Regions from separate parts of the Bacillus sp. FSL R7-0646 genome, predicted to be linked through region 1. Evidence: riboswitches for the same ligand, from Rfam matches in the RefSeq annotation. Region 1 holds a riboswitch; the other holds the start of a gene.
What was found. A riboswitch is a leader RNA that binds a small molecule or an ion and turns the genes downstream of it on or off. The one in region 1 is predicted to bind thiamine pyrophosphate.

Region 2: linked by a shared signal. The riboswitch ahead of tenA (thiaminase II) and the one ahead of thiT (energy-coupled thiamine transporter ThiT) in region 1 are both predicted to bind thiamine pyrophosphate.

What each region holds. Positions count from the first base shown of each region.
Region 1 is NZ_CP150217.1:3,114,629-3,122,408, forward strand. Features, by position in the region: gene MKY62_RS16230 (GntR family transcriptional regulator) at 510-1,610, opposite strand; TPP riboswitch at 1,773-1,872, shown strand; gene thiT (energy-coupled thiamine transporter ThiT) at 1,984-2,568, shown strand; gene MKY62_RS16240 (class D sortase) at 2,609-3,166, opposite strand; gene MKY62_RS16245 (processed acidic surface protein) at 3,273-4,268, opposite strand; gene MKY62_RS16250 (hypothetical protein) at 4,449-4,637, shown strand; gene MKY62_RS16255 (tetratricopeptide repeat protein) at 4,763-5,875, shown strand; gene MKY62_RS16260 (hypothetical protein) at 5,877-6,005, shown strand; gene pcp (pyroglutamyl-peptidase I) at 6,085-6,732, shown strand; gene MKY62_RS16270 (TrkA family potassium uptake protein) at 6,851-7,507, shown strand; gene MKY62_RS16275 (TrkH family potassium uptake protein) at 7,510-7,780, shown strand, end outside.
Region 2 is NZ_CP150217.1:4,029,412-4,037,191, reverse strand. Features, by position in the region: gene MKY62_RS20905 (glycosyltransferase family 39 protein) at 1-906, opposite strand, end outside; gene yhfH (protein YhfH) at 1,120-1,257, shown strand; gene aceB (malate synthase A) at 1,300-2,889, shown strand; gene aceA (isocitrate lyase) at 2,904-4,175, shown strand; gene MKY62_RS20885 (hypothetical protein) at 4,227-4,385, opposite strand; TPP riboswitch at 4,588-4,692, shown strand; gene tenA (thiaminase II) at 4,804-5,490, shown strand; gene MKY62_RS20875 (ECF transporter S component) at 5,487-6,086, shown strand; gene MKY62_RS20870 (ABC transporter ATP-binding protein) at 6,061-7,653, shown strand; gene MKY62_RS20865 (energy-coupling factor transporter transmembrane component T) at 7,650-7,780, shown strand, end outside.

The DNA.
Region 1 (7,780 bases):
ACGTTTTGTCTTGTTTAGTTTTCAAAGATCATTTCCGCTCCTGTCCGAAGCGACTTTATTAATATAACATTCTATCAATGTGAATGTCAACAACTTTTTTTAAAAGTTTTTTTGAAGTTGTATTTATAAAGCCTTCTTTTTAGGGCGGATACTAATATAACATCTATTTTCGTTTTGCACAATAGCTTTTTTAAAAAAATAATAATCAAATGAAATTCCCGATCATCCCGGACCAGCCGACAATTGACGCAACTTATTCCTTCTTACTTACTGTTTTCTTCTATATAAAAGATGTACAGCGGCCAAAAAAATCGAGACGCTGTACCATTGTTCCCGAAGCTGCGGAAATGCCCTTAAACTCTCCGCTATCAGCCTTCAATTTAATAAAAGCTCCGAATTCGGAGCTTTTTAAAGGATCTATCTTTGTCTCATGACATTCACTCTGTCGTGCTGTTGGCAACGAAAGCAGCCGAATACTCGAATCGCTTGTATGGGTAAAGCTGATCAGCCTACCTTTTCGGCTTGGCGGTCGAATGTCTGACAACAAGTTCAGGTTTATAGACGGTAGAATGCTCAAGCTTATCCGTGTTCCGTCCCTCAACTTTGGCAATCATCCATTTTGCCGCCTCAATCCCCATCTGCATTTTCGGATGGGTGACTGATGTCAGCTTCACTTCAGACGCCTCGCTCAAGTGTGAGTCGTCATATCCGACAATTGATATGTCGTCCGGTACTTTCAAACCGAATTCCCTTACGACATCCAACACTATAAGTGCTATCTCATCATTATAGCAGAATATGGCAGTCGGGCGGTCTGCTGAGGAAAGCCGCTTCCTTGCCTCAGCAATCGTTTTTTCTTTTTTGTTCTCTGTTGTGTAAGTCACGACCATCTCCGGATAAAACGACAAGCCGTTTTCCCTGAAAGCCCGGATAAATCCTTTCATCCGGTTGACGCCCTGCATATCGTCCTGTTTAAAGAAACCGAACACTTTTTCATGGCCTAGCTTAATCAAATGCTCCGTGGCGATAAAACCGCCGTGCTCATCATCCAAAATGAAATGAGGCGGGTTTAACTCCTGATATAATTGGTTGATCATCAAATATGGTATATGGTGCTGTTCAAGGGTCAGATAGTAATTTAAATTCGGATTAAAGCTGCCGGTTTTCGTCGGCTCCACAATCAACCCATCAATTTTTTTGTCAAGCATATTTACAAGACATTGTTTTTCTTTTTCAATGTCATTATTCGTGCTCGCGACGACCAAGGTGTAACCTGCACTCGACAATGAAGATTCGATTCCTCTTATAATAGAAGGAAAAATGTAATCCGAAAGGTAAGTCGTAATGACCCCAATCATCTTATTTCTTTCCCTTCCTTTTTCAGAAAGCTGCAGGCGGTGAGAGCAATACGTCCCCGAGCCTTGCTCTCTGTATAAAAGCCCTTCATGAACAAGGTCGCCAATTGCTTGCCGGATCGTATGCCTGCTCACATCAAATATTTTCATCAATTCGTTTTCCGAATGGATTTTTTCGCCCGGCTTCACTTTGCCTTCATATATCCACGATTTAATTTCATTTTTCACCATGCTGTATTTTGTGAGTTCACTCATCAGATCAACCCTTTACTGCATCTTGTACGTATGAATAAGTTCTATTATAAGGAAAAGATGTTTGCATTGCTACATATTGGAGGGTTTCAGCAAAAGTTTTTCGAAAAATTAGCTTGTCGTCCGTTTCTTTTTTTAGTATAGTAGAATATAACTAAATAACTTGATGACCACAAGGGGAGCCTCCGGGCTGAGAGTGAACGACCGTTCTGACCCTTCGAACCTGTTAGTTAATGCTGGCGTAGGAATGTGGCAAAGTCATTTCTAATTGCATCCAAAGCAGTGCGTGGAAAACTGTCCTACTCCTTCCCCGCATTGCTTTTTTTATTGGGAAAGAAGTCCAGTATCCCTTTGTTCATCAAAAGTGAGGGTTATGATGAATCAATCTAAACAACTTGTACAGCTGATTGAAATTGCGATTATGACAGGAATAGCACTTATACTTGATATGGTGTCCGGAATGTTTTTAAAAATGCCTCAAGGCGGTTCAATCGCCGTCATGATGATTCCGATCTTCCTGATCTCCTTTAGATGGGGGCTCAAGGCAGGGCTGGCGACCGGGTTTTTAGCCGGATTGCTTCAATTTGTCACTGGAGGATTTTACGTTGTTCATCCTCTGCAGCTTCTTCTTGATTACTTTATCGCGCCTACGGCCGCGGGAATCGGCGGCTTTTTTGCCGGATCGATCCGAAATGCTTCATTTGAGAAACAAAAAGGAAAGATCATTTCCTATGTTATGCTGGCCGTCCTTCTTGGAAGCGGACTGAAATTTCTCGCACATGTCATCAGCGGCGCTGTCTTTTTTGGAAACTATGCGCCTAAAGGCACTCCGGTATGGATTTATTCATTGGTATATAATGGAACGTATATGCTTCCGTCTTTCATTGTCTGCACAATCGTCCTTTGTATACTGCTGCTAACCGCACCAAGACTTCTAGAAAACAGAACAAACATGAGATAACATAAAAAAACAGCGGATTCGCCTGAGATTCCGCTGTTTTTTATGTTTTAATCAAATCTGCGACCAATATATACCGCTCCGGTGCTGAACCGATAAAGTCAAAAGGATAGCAGGTGGAAACCGTCAATGTCGCTCTCGGCTTTGGAACTATCACCGTCCGGTCATCCGCATCCACGATTCGGACCTTTTTCACTTTGTATGTAAAAGTTCCGTAGGAAGCTTCAACAATTAACTGATCGCCTTTCCCCACTCGGCCGAGTTTTCGGAAAACCGTATCCCGGTGGCCTGATAAAACCGAGTTGTCATCTTCTCCAGGCAGAACGGATCCTGCGAAATGGCCCACGCCTTTTTGCAGCTCGTCTTCATCTGTTCCGTGATATATCGGAAGCCTTGCATTGATTTTCGGAATAACAAGATCACCGATTTTCTCCCCGGTTTCAAATGTTTGATCAATTGCCGTCTTTTCTTTTTTCGTCGTCTGAATCGGAGGTTTTTCAGGCTTTTCCTCTTCTTTCATCTGCTGAAATGAAAATAGAGCGTAGCCGTGCATCAGCTTGAACACATTCGTTGTTGTAAAATAAGCGCCGCACGCAACCATCGCAATGGCTGCAAGCCAGATGATCTTTTTTCGATGTGCCTTAATTTCCTTTCACTCCTTATAAAAACTTCCCATTCTATACAGACTTAGAATGGGAAGTAAAATGTTAAGCCGCTTTTCGAAGCCTTCTGACCATAAACAATCCGCCAAACATCAGAACGGCGCCAAAGATCGACCATTCTGCGTAATGCCCGGCCGTTTTCGGAAGCTTTGCACCTTTAACCGTCTTTTTCACATGAGATTTCTTTGCGTCGTGTTTAACAGCCGTTTGGGTTTGCTTCACTTTCGACCCTGTGTCATGAATTAAATCAGATCCGATCATTTCAGGCGTCAGCAATACATCCAAAATGAAATTGCCCTGCAGATCGTATACTTCCACTAGGAGGCTTGCTCCCTTCAGATCTTCAGCACTGACAAGCGTCGTCAAAGACACTTCTTTTTTCTTTCCGTCTTTAACAAGATAATATTTCGTTTTCACTTCGAGCGTCTTCTGAAGATCGTTTAAAATGGACAGCATTTCAGCGATATCCTGAGCTGACAGCTCTGATACAGACTCGAAATCGGCTACCGCTTCAAGACGTTCTCCAAGAGCCATCAAGTCATTTTCAAGGTTCGGATTGTTATCGCGCACTTTTCGGAGGTGATTCACGAGTCTTTCCCACTCCTGATCATCCACACCCAATTCTTGAAACATGTTTCCGATCTGAAAATCGTCTTCTTCATATGTCACGGTGTAGAGCGCATCGTCCAATTCGTATTCAAACATAAACACGTCGAGAATGTTTTGGCCGCTTTCCATATAGCCATTTTCAACAAATAGGTCAGCCGCTTCTTTTTCGCTCAATCCGTATTCTTTCAAATAGGATGCCAAAAGCTTTTTAGTCAGTCTTTGCCCTAAAAAGTCTTTCAACTCTTCCACCGAGTCAAAACCTTTTAAACTCTCATCATATGTATCCTGCAAATAGGCTTCCAATTCTTTTTCTGTCATTCCTATTTCTTCAAGATAATCTTTAAGCTCGGCCTGTTTCGGCGCGGCAAAAGCTCCTGCTGCCGGCACTAAAACCAGGATGCAGACCAATAGTGACATCAGCCTTTTTTTCATTTTGTATGACCCCCTAAATTTATCTTTCATTTTGATTATAGTGGAAATATTTTTAAAAACATGTATTGTAATTGAAAATCTTTTCGTCTATAATATTTTGTTCTTTTTCCTACTTAAACAGGCATAATCTTTCCCTCTATTGAATGTAATATAGTAAAGCGAATAGAGGAGGGTATACAAATGAATCCTTACTATATGATGCTCTTATGTTATGTCCTATCGATCATCCACTTTTTAATAGGCTATCGGGAAGCCCTGAAAATAAGCGGGGCTGACGGGCTGGTCAACGGAACCGCAATGATCTCCTGTATTCCGCTTGGCGCGGTTTTCGCTTTTTTCGCGCACTTTTTTTGGAAAATGACGATTTAATTTCGGGAATGAATTTTTTCGCCAACAAACATGCATTTCCGTGTTATTCACAGACGGCGGCAGTTTATGCTATGATTAATAGAACTTCAATTTACAAAAAATTCACAAAGATTGGAGGGAAAAGAATGGCCAAAGCCGTGGCTTCTCAAGAAGTCGCCAATATGCTGAACGACTGGTACATACTGATGAAAAAACGAGACATTTCAGGTTCAATCGAAATGAAAGATGACATAGATAAAGCAATTGAAAAGATGGAAGAAGATCATGACGTTCTTCTCTATTATCAAATGCTGGATTTTCGCTTAAGGCTTCTTCTTGAAGATATCTCCCAATCTTCCACAGAAAAATTGGAAGCCATCAGTTTTAAGGACAAAGATCCAAAAAGTACGGACGATAAGCTGAATTATTATTTTTATCTGTTCAAAGGGATTTATGAAGACTACAAGCAAAACCATACAGAAGCGCTTAATTTTTTCAGAATAGCGGAAAAAAGGCTGAGCGTCATTCAAAATGAAATTGAAAAAGCCGAATTTCATTATAAAATCGGTGTTTTGTATTACAACTTAAAAGCGACATGGCTGTCGATTCACCACATCAACATTGCCTCAGGCATCTTCCAAGGGTATGACGGGTATGCCAAGCGGGTCATCAACTGCAAAATGCTGATCGGGCTCAATTATATTGACCAATTTAAGTTTGCCGAAAGTGAAGTATTGTTAAAGGAAGCAATTGAAAAAACCGAAAAAATCGGCGACCAATATCTTTTGCCTTATACCTACTATAATATGGGCTTTTTGAAGAGTAAGGAAGATAAACACGAAGAAGCGCTGAAGTATTATAATAAAGCTTTTGCAATCAAAGACTTTGAAACGAAAGCCAAGTATGCTTACCTTCTATGTGTATATGAAAACACAAGGTCTCTTTTCAAAACCAACGATCCCGACCAAGCTTTTAAATGGATCGACACAGGCTTTAAAAAAGCTCAAGAAGTGAATAGCGAAATTTTCGAATTAAAATTCAAAACTTTATATACATTACATTCCGATTGTCAGAATAAACTGGAAGTAATCAAGGACTTTATTCACCAATTAGAAGATAAAAAAGCATGGGTTGATCTGGAGGAATTGCTGATGGACGTAGCGAATTACTATAGGGAAAATAAGTTATACGAAGAAGCCATATATTTCTACATTAAAACAGACAAGGCAAGTAAACTTGCCGGAAGAGGAGGAGAATAGGATGAAAAAAGTGTTGTTAGCTGTATTTGTATTAGGCACTGTTTTCAGCTTTTCGTTTGCAAATCACGCTCCTGAAGCGGCTTCCCAAAGCAATGAGATACTTTTGGCTTCTCGTGGAGCAGGCGGGTGACTACATCCTCAAAATACCCATTCAGACATCTGCTGAATGGGTATTTTGCACTTTACATTCATATTCAGGAGTGATCGATATGGGAAAGAAAGTACTGCTGACAGGATTTGACCCCTTTGGGGGAGAAACAGTCAATCCGTCCTGGGAAGCTGTAAAACGGCTGAACGGAGAGGAAGCAGAAGGCGTCTCTATCGCAGCGGAGCAGATTCCGACCGTTTTTCATCATTCAGCGGCCGTTTTGAAAAAAGCGATCGAAAAGCACAAACCCGATGTCGTCATTTGCGCAGGGCAAGCAGGCGGCAGGGCTCATATTACGCCGGAACGCATCGCAATCAACATCGATGATGCTCGCATTCCGGATAATGAAGACCGGGAACCGATCGATGAACCCATCGCGGCAGACGGGCCTGCTGCTTACTGGTCCGCGCTTCCGATCAAGCTCATTGTGAAAGAGTTGAGAAAAAACGGAATACCGGCCTCCGTCTCCAATTCAGCGGGAACTTTCGTATGCAACCATCTCTTTTACCAGTTAATGCACCGTATAGACCGCACCTCGGCAAACATCCGCGGAGGGTTCATCCACATTCCGTTTCTCCCCGAACAAACAATCGATAAACCCGAGCCGAGTCTCAGCCTTGAAACGATCGTCGAAGGACTTAGAATAGCTGCGGTCATCTCCGCCCTGCACGAAAAAGATATTCGCGAAACGGGCGGATCGATCAGCTGACACCGCAGCCGCCTCAAAGCGCCCTCCGGCTTCACCTTCCGGATTCTTGTACATCCCAGTGTGTTTTTCTTAAAAAAAGTAAACACTATAAGAAAAACAGGTAAAAGGGTGAATACGGATGCAGAAATCTTACGCCGTTTTCGGGCTCGGCCAGTTCGGCGGCAGCCTTGTGAAAGCCTTCCACGCAAAAGGGGCGGAAGTCTTAGGCATCGACAAATCAGAAGAAAAAGTAAACGAATATTCTACTTATGCAACCTACACCATTTGCGCCAACGCCGTTGATGAAAAGACCTTGAAACAAATCGGGATACGCAACATTGACCACGCATTTGTATCATTTGGCGATGACATTGAAGCAAGCATTCTGACCTCGCTTTTGCTGATTGAAATGGGCGTCCCCAAAGTATGGACGAAAGCACAAAATGACTATCACCAAAAAGTTCTCCATAAAATCGGCGTCCATCGTATCATTCATCCTGAAAAAGATATGGCCAAGCGGATAGCCAGCCATATCACGTCGGAAAAGATGATCGATTTTGTCGAGCTGTCGCCAAACTACAGCATCGTCGAAATTGTGGCCACTAAAAAGCTGGACAAAAGAAGCCTGGGGGATATCGACGTACGCGCCAACTTCGGCTGCAATATCGTCGGCATAAAAAGGGACGGGCATTTCATCATCGCACCGAGCGCTGATGACATGATATATGAAAACGATATTTTGATTGTGATCGGGCAAAATAAAGATATTGAGACCTTTGAAAAAAAGGGCGATTAACCGTGAAGTTTAAACAGATACAATTAAGCCCGTCCCAACTGCTCGTGCTAGTGTTTTTATTTTTCATCATATTAGGAACCCTTTTATTGAAGCTGCCGGCAGCAACGCCCAAGCCTATAGGCTGGATTGATACGCTTTTTACATCGACCTCGGCGATGACTGTTACCGGTCTGGCCGTCGTTGATACAGGCACGGATTATACGATGTTTGGTCAGCTTATTATTCTCGTTCTCATCCAGCTCGGGGGACTCGGCATCATGTCTTTTGCGGTGC
Region 2 (7,780 bases), 910 kb from region 1:
CATCGCGCCGTTTTGTCCATTGGAGCCGCCGGACGAACGGTTTCCGTTCTGAGCTTGCGCATTGCCGTTCGGCTGCTGCATGTCTCCTCCAAAGCCGTTCATATCGCCGCGGGCGTTGCCCGTCGTCTGGCCGAGAAGCCGCTCAGTGCCGTTGTAGCCGAAAGCCAGTTCAAGCACAGAGTTGGTTTGGCTGCTTCCGACATACGGGCGGCTGTCGGCTGATGTATAGTCGACCGCAAGCGCCCAAGAAAGCGAAATGCCGGTGAGGACAATAAGCGATAAAACCGCTGAAACGATTTTTTTCTTCCAATTCGCATGGGCCGCAATGAGATAAAACAGCAAGAACGCGGGAAGCACCATGAATGCCTGAAACATCTTCATATTGAATCCGAGGCCGATGAGACCGAATGCAGCGAGAAGCCAGATCAGCCTGCCTTGTTTGACCGCCTTCATCAGGCACCATGTACCAAGTAGGAGCGTGAAGACGAGCATGCTGTCGATATTATTCGTTCGGCTTACGGCGACCGCGATCGGCGTCAGCGCCATCACCAGCGCTGAAATGCGGGCGGCGCCTTTTCCGAATTTCGGCTTTATCAGTGCGTAAAGCAGATAGATGGAACCCGCCCCTGCAAGCGCCTGCGGCAAAATCACACTCCACGTATGCACGCCGAAGATTTTCGCAAATATAGTCTGAATCCATAAAACGACAGGCGGTTTATCTACTGATACGAATCCGGAAGAGTCGAATGACGCGAAGAAGAAATTGTGGAAGCTTTGCGTCATGCTTTTGACTGCTGCCAAGTAATACTGGTTGGCGGCATCGTCCAGCCAAATGTTATATGTATTCAGAATAAGAGCTGCCAACAAAATTAGAACCAGAATGACATCAAGTTGTTTGTTTTTTATTTTCATCATCACTTTCACCTCTTTATGTTCCCTATTCTAGAAGAAAAATATGAACAAGCTATGAATAAAAAGAGAACAATCTATTTTTGTTTGAATGGAAAAAAATAAATATTTTTTGGAAAAAGGTGTGTACATTTTCATTTTTGCGCTGTATACTGTACTACAACAGAAATATAAAACATAAAACTGTTCTATAAAAAGGAGGTTATACAAATGAGCTTGAAAAGTCCGATGGAATTTTTCAGAACGCTTCCGAAAAAAACGTGCCCTGAATGCGGCGAAAAGATGGAGGAGCAGGCTGAATCTTACTTCATGGAATGCGAGCGCTGTCTTGCCAAAAAAGGCGAGTAGGCAAACTGTTTTATAACAAAGCATGTAAAGGGGTAGGGAGACATGAAAACAGAGGAGAAGAGAATTCATATAACCGGATCGATAAATCCGCATTATGAAGAGATTTTGACAAAAGAAGCGATGGAGTTTATCGGACGTCTTGAACGCCATTTCGGGGGAAGAAGACGGGAATTGCTGCATTTGCGGACGATCAGGCAGGCTGAAATTGATCAAGGGAAGAACCCTTGTTTTTTGGCGGAAACGAAGCACATCCGCGAGGCGGACTGGACAGTCGCGCCGCTCCCCCGGGATTTGGAGGACCGCAGGGTTGAAATCACTGGCCCGGTCGACAGAAAAATGGTCATCAACGCTTTAAATTCAGGAGCGAAAGTCTTTATGGCCGACTTTGAAGATGCGAACTCGCCGACGTGGAAAAACTGCATTGAAGGCCAGGTTAATTTGCGGGATGCGGTCCGCGGGACGATTTCTTTTACGAATGAACAGGGCAAACGCTATGAGCTGAAAGAGAACCCCGCCGTTATCATGGTCAGGCCGAGGGGATGGCACTTGGAAGAAAAGCATGTGCTGATCGGCGGCAGGCCCGTGTCAGCAAGCCTGTTCGATTTTGGTCTTTATTTTTTCCATAACGCAAAAGAGCTGATCAAAAAAGGAAGCGGCCCTTATTTCTACCTTCCAAAAATCGAAAACCACCTGGAAGCAAGGCTGTGGAACGACGTATTTGTTTATGCGCAAAACGACTTGCGCATTCCGCAGGGCACGATTAAAGCGACGGTTCTCGTTGAAACGATCCTGGCGGCCTTTGAAATGGATGAAATCCTCTACGAATTGAAGGAACATTCAGCCGGGCTTAACTGCGGCAGGTGGGATTATATTTTCAGCTTTATTAAGAAATTCAGGAACAGGGATGAAGTCATTCTTCCAGATCGCTCAGCCGTGACGATGACAGTTCCCAACATGAGAGCCTACTCCCTCTTGGCGATTCAAACGTGTCATAAACGCAACGTCCATGCGATTGGGGGAATGGCGGCGCAAATTCCCGCTAAAGACAAACCTGAGATCAATGAAGCCGCATTTGCCAAAATCCGCGAAGATAAGGAACGTGAAGTAAAAGACGGCCATGACGGAACATGGATCGCGCATCCCGGCATGATTCAAACGGCGCTCGATGTATTCAATCAGCATATGCCGTCGGCGAACCAGATTCATAGAAAGCGGAAAGACGTAAAGGTCGAGGAAAAAGACTTGCTGGAAGTACCGAAAGGCAGAATTACAGAAGCAGGCGTCCGTACCAATATCAGCGCCGGCATCCGCTATTTAGCTTCATGGCTGTCGGGCAGAGGCGCCGCTCCGATCGACCACTTAATGGAGGACGCTGCAACGGCGGAGATTTCCAGAGCCCAGCTGTGGCAATGGATTCGCCATCCGAAAGGAGTTCTTGACGATGGCCGGAAAGTCACCGCGGAAATGGTCAAGATGATGAAAGAGAAAGAAATGCAGAAAATCATCGATGAAGCAGGCGTGGAACATTTTCGGAGCGGCCGGTTTGAAGAGGCCGGACAGTTATTTGAACAGCTGATTTTGGATGATGAATTCGCGGAGTTTCTAACGATACCGGCTTATGAAAATATATAATGGGGGAATGTGCGATGCTGAAAGAAAAACAACTCGCAGAAAGCTGGGAGCATGATGAACGCTGGAAAGGGATCACAAGGCCGTATGAGGCGGCAGACGTCATTCGGCTGAGGGGCACGCTCGAGATTGAATACACGATTGCAAGGCGCGGCGCCGAAAAGCTGTGGAAGCTTCTCCATACAGAGGATTTCGTCCCGGCGCTGGGCGCTTTGACCGGAAACCAAGCCATGCAGCAAGTAAAGGCCGGATTGAAAGCGATTTATTTAAGCGGCTGGCAGGTGGCTGCCGATGCAAATATGTCAGGGAGCATGTATCCTGACCAAAGCCTTTATCCGGCAAACAGCGTCCCGGAAGTCGTCAAAAAAATCAACCGCACGCTGCAGCGCGCCGATCAAATCCACCATATGGAAGGAAAGGAAGACATCGATTGGTTTGCTCCGATTGTGGCCGACGCTGAAGCGGGCTTCGGCGGGCAGCTGAATGTGTTCGAGCTGATGAAAAGTATGATTGAAGCCGGCGCCGCGGGAGTTCACTTTGAAGACCAGCTGTCGTCTGAGAAAAAGTGCGGGCATTTGGGCGGAAAAGTGCTGCTTCCGACGCAAACGGCGGTACGTAATTTGATTGCCGCGCGCCTCGCCGCAGACGTGATGGGAGTCCCGACCATTCTTATTGCCCGCACGGACGCGAATGCGGCAGACCTGATCACAAGCGACGTCGATTCATATGATGCACCGTTTTTGACGGGAGAGCGAACAGCGGAAGGGTTCTTCAAAACAAAGCCTGGCCTTGATCAGGCGATTGCCAGAGGTTTGGCGTATGCGCCGTATGCCGATTTGATCTGGTGTGAAACGTCTGAGCCGAATATTGAAGAAGCCCGCCGGTTTGCACAGGCGATCCATGAAAAATTCCCGGGCAAACTGCTCGCCTACAACTGCTCCCCTTCGTTCAACTGGAAGGCCAAACTGGATGACAACACCATCTTGAACTTTCAGAAACAGCTCAGTGAAATGGGCTATAAATTTCAATTTGTGACATTGGCGGGCTTCCACGCCTTAAATCACGGCATGTTTGAATTGGCCCGCCAATATAAGCACCGCGGAATGGCGGCGTACTCTGATCTGCAGCAGGCCGAGTTTGCCAGCGAAGTCCACGGCTATACGGCGACAAGGCATCAGCGCGAAGTCGGAACGAGCTACTTTGATGAAGTCGCCCAGGTTGTGACAGGCGGGACTTCATCAACCACTGCACTGAAGGGATCGACTGAAGCGGAACAGTTTCAATCATAAAAACGTGAAAAAGCCGCCCGTCATTGGGCGGCTTGCTTGTTGTCTATCAAGTTAGCAATTGACATCATTGGAAGGGGCGGTAAAAGAGTTTTCCCTAATAACAGTCAGTGTCTGATGATTCCTGTTGTTTGTTTTGGCCGGCCGGTTGTCTTTGCTGAAAGAATAGAACAAATACACGGCCATTGTCAAAATCAAGATAAACATCATCATAAATATCCCCTCCAAATTTTTTGTCTTCACTATATAAGACGAACAAGCCCGGAAAAGGTTTCAGAAAATTTATATTTTTCTATAAATATTTCCGATTGCCGACTTTCTGTATGAAACCCGGCGGTTCTATACAAGAATAAAACTGAAAAACTCAGGTTGACATCATAACCATTGATGTGTAGAGTAAAAGTTAATGTAATAGGAAGTCCACTAGGGGAGCCGTAAGCCGGCTGAGACAAGAAGCGATCTTGGACCCTTTGAACCTGATCTAGTTCATACTAGCGTAGGGAAGTGGAGCCGGTGTCTTAATGATTTCATCATACTAAGGCCGCTCCATTTTGGGGCGGCTTTTTTGCGTATAAAGCCGCTTGCCCCCCTGTGCCTTCCTATAAAACCGATTGCTAAGGAGGCTATCTACATGAGTTTTTCCGCAGAACTTCGCCGCGAGGCAGACCCTATTTTTGAAGCCATTTTTGAGCATCCGTTTGTACTGGGGCTGGCGTCCGGGAGGCTGGAAAAGGAGCAGCTTGTTCATTATGTAAAGCAAGATTACGAGTATTTGAATGCCTTTATTCAAATCTACGGAATTGCGATTTCCAAGTGTCAAAATCGAAAAGATATGGAAATGTTTCATGAGCAGATTTCATTTGTGCTAGACAGCGAAGTGCACCCGCACAAAAACCTGTGCCGGGCCGCTGGGGTGGAGTACGAAACTCTGCAGGGCTATCCGCTTGCGCCTTCCGCCCATCATTATGTCCGCCATATGCTGACGTCGGCGCACGAAGGTACGCTGGGAGAGATATTAGCCGTCTTGCTGCCTTGTCCATGGACATATTGGGAGATCGGAAAAAAACTGATGAAGGACGTTCAGCCTGATCCATCGCATCCATTTTATGACTGGATCTGTTTTTACGGAAACAGAACGGATTCAATCACGACAAAGTTTTGCGCCCGCCTGGATGAATGGGCCGAAACAGCGGGCAAGGCTGAAAAAGAAAAAATGAAGGAGCTCTTTTTGCAAAGCTGTCAGCTTGAATACGGCTTTTGGGAGATGGCTTATACGGTTGAAGATTGGCCTGTGGAAATGGGGGCGGTGAGACGATGAATTGGAACATGAAAGAAGTCGTCATGACAGTCATCTTGTCTGTGGCATGCGGCGTCATTTATTTAGGGTGGTCTACCTTGTGGATCCCTGTTTCAGCTATCGTCGGGCCCGTCGGAGCGAACTTTATGTTCGGCATATGGGTGATCGCCAGCCCGATTGTCGCTTATATCATCCGTAAACCGGGTGCGGCGCTGATTGCCGAGACGGCAGCTGCGGCGGTCGAACTGCTGACCGGAAGCCATTTTGGGCTTTCAGCATTATTAATCGGTGTGTTCCAGGGAGCCGGTGCGGAAATCGCGTTTGCGATCTTTCGCTATAAGCGCTATAACTTGTTTACCCTTATGCTTTCCGGTGCGCTAGCCGCGGTGGGGAGCGCGACATACAGCCTGATGGCAAACGGTTTTGCCTACTATACGACGCAAACGCTGATATTGACGCTTATCATCCAAATCATCAGCGGCATTGTACTCGGCGGCTGGCTGGCAAAAGCCGTTGTCGAAGCGCTTGCGAAAACGGGAGTCCTGAACCAGTATGAGATCATGAAAGAACACCGGAAGAAGGATGATGCCGATGCGTTCATTTCTCGGATGCAGTAACCTTTCCGTCCGTTTTTATCATCGTCCTGAAACAGTCTTGGACCGGGTCTCGCTGTCGATTGAGCAGGGAGAAAAAGTGCTGATACTCGGGCCGAGCGGAAGCGGAAAATCGACGCTGTTGTCCGTGCTTTCCGGCATCATTCCTGAACATATCGAAGCTGAAGTCACAGGCGAGGTCAACCGCAGAAAGAGCGCCGGCGTTATGTTTCAGGATCCGGATTCGCAGTTTTGCATGCTTCATGTTGATGAGGAAATCGCGTTTAGCCTTGAAAATCGATCCGTTCCGCCAAAAGATATGGACCGCATCATCTCGGAGCTGATGGAGCTGGTCGGTTTAAAGATAGATAAGAAAACGCCGATCGAAACCTTGTCAGGCGGTATGAAGCAGAGGCTGGCATTAGCGTGCCTGCTCGCTTTGGAGCCTGAAGTGCTGTTTTTTGATGAGCCGACGGCGCAGCTGGACCCGGCCAGCCGGCAAGACATCTTTGCCTTGCTCCGCGACGTTTCCCGAAAAAGCGGACAGACGATGGTGTTCGTCGAACACGTGCTGGACGGCTGTATCGAGTGGATGGACCGAGTCATCCTTTTCAATGAAAAGGGACAGATCATCGCTGATGGAAAGCCGGAAGAAATCGTCAAACATTTTCAGCCGGAAATGAAAGCGGCAGGCATCTGGCAGCCCAAACTGTACCCCGCAGTATGGGAAGATGTTACCACACAAGATGATCATCCGCTCGCCGTCAAGCTCTCTTCTACATTGAAAATGAAAGAGGAGGAAGCGAAAAACAGGCCGTCAGCAGACAGGGACATATTGATCCGCACAGAGGACGCGGCGATCGGCTATCGGAAAAAGATCGTTGCCGACGGCATCAACCTGGAGATTCCAAGAGGGGAATGGATTTCCGTCATCGGCGGGAACGGCAGCGGAAAGAGTACGTTTTTAAAAAGTCTGATCAGGCTTGAAGCGGTCAAAAAAGGGCGCATTTATCTGGAGGGCCGGGAGCTGAAGAAATGGTCCGATCGTACGCTTTACGAGAAGGCCGGCTTTGTCTTTCAAAACCCCGAGCTTCAATTTATTCGGGACACGGTGTTTGACGAGATCGCGTTCGGAGCGAGACAGCGGAGCTGGCCGGAGGAGCAGGTCGAAAGGAAAACGGCTGAATTGCTGCAGGAATTCGGACTTGATGGTCATCAAAAAGCGCATCCCTTTACATTAAGCCTTGGGCAGAAACGGCGTTTAAGCGTTGCGACGATGCTTTTGTTTGACCAGGATTTGCTGCTGCTTGACGAGCCGACATTCGGTCAGGACGAAAAGACGGCAAAAGAATTGATCAAGCGCTTAAAGGAGCGGCAGGAACGGGGAACGACGATTGTGATGGTGACGCATGACATGGACATCGTAGACGAGCACTCCGACCGGGTCATCGTATTTCATCAAGGGAAAGCGGCATATCAAGGAACGCCGTATCAATTGTTCTCTGACCAAGACCTGGTCCGCCGCTTTTCATTGATACCGCCGCTTCACTACCGGTTCATGCACGAAAGAAAGGAGAGGGTTCCCGTATGAAAAGCAATGGTTCACTTCTTTCGGCATTGAACCCGAGCGCCAAGCTCTTTTCCCACCTCCTGGTCATGTGCATTCTCATGTTTGTTTCAAATCCGAAACCGACTTTTTTCATTTGGCTGTTTGCGGT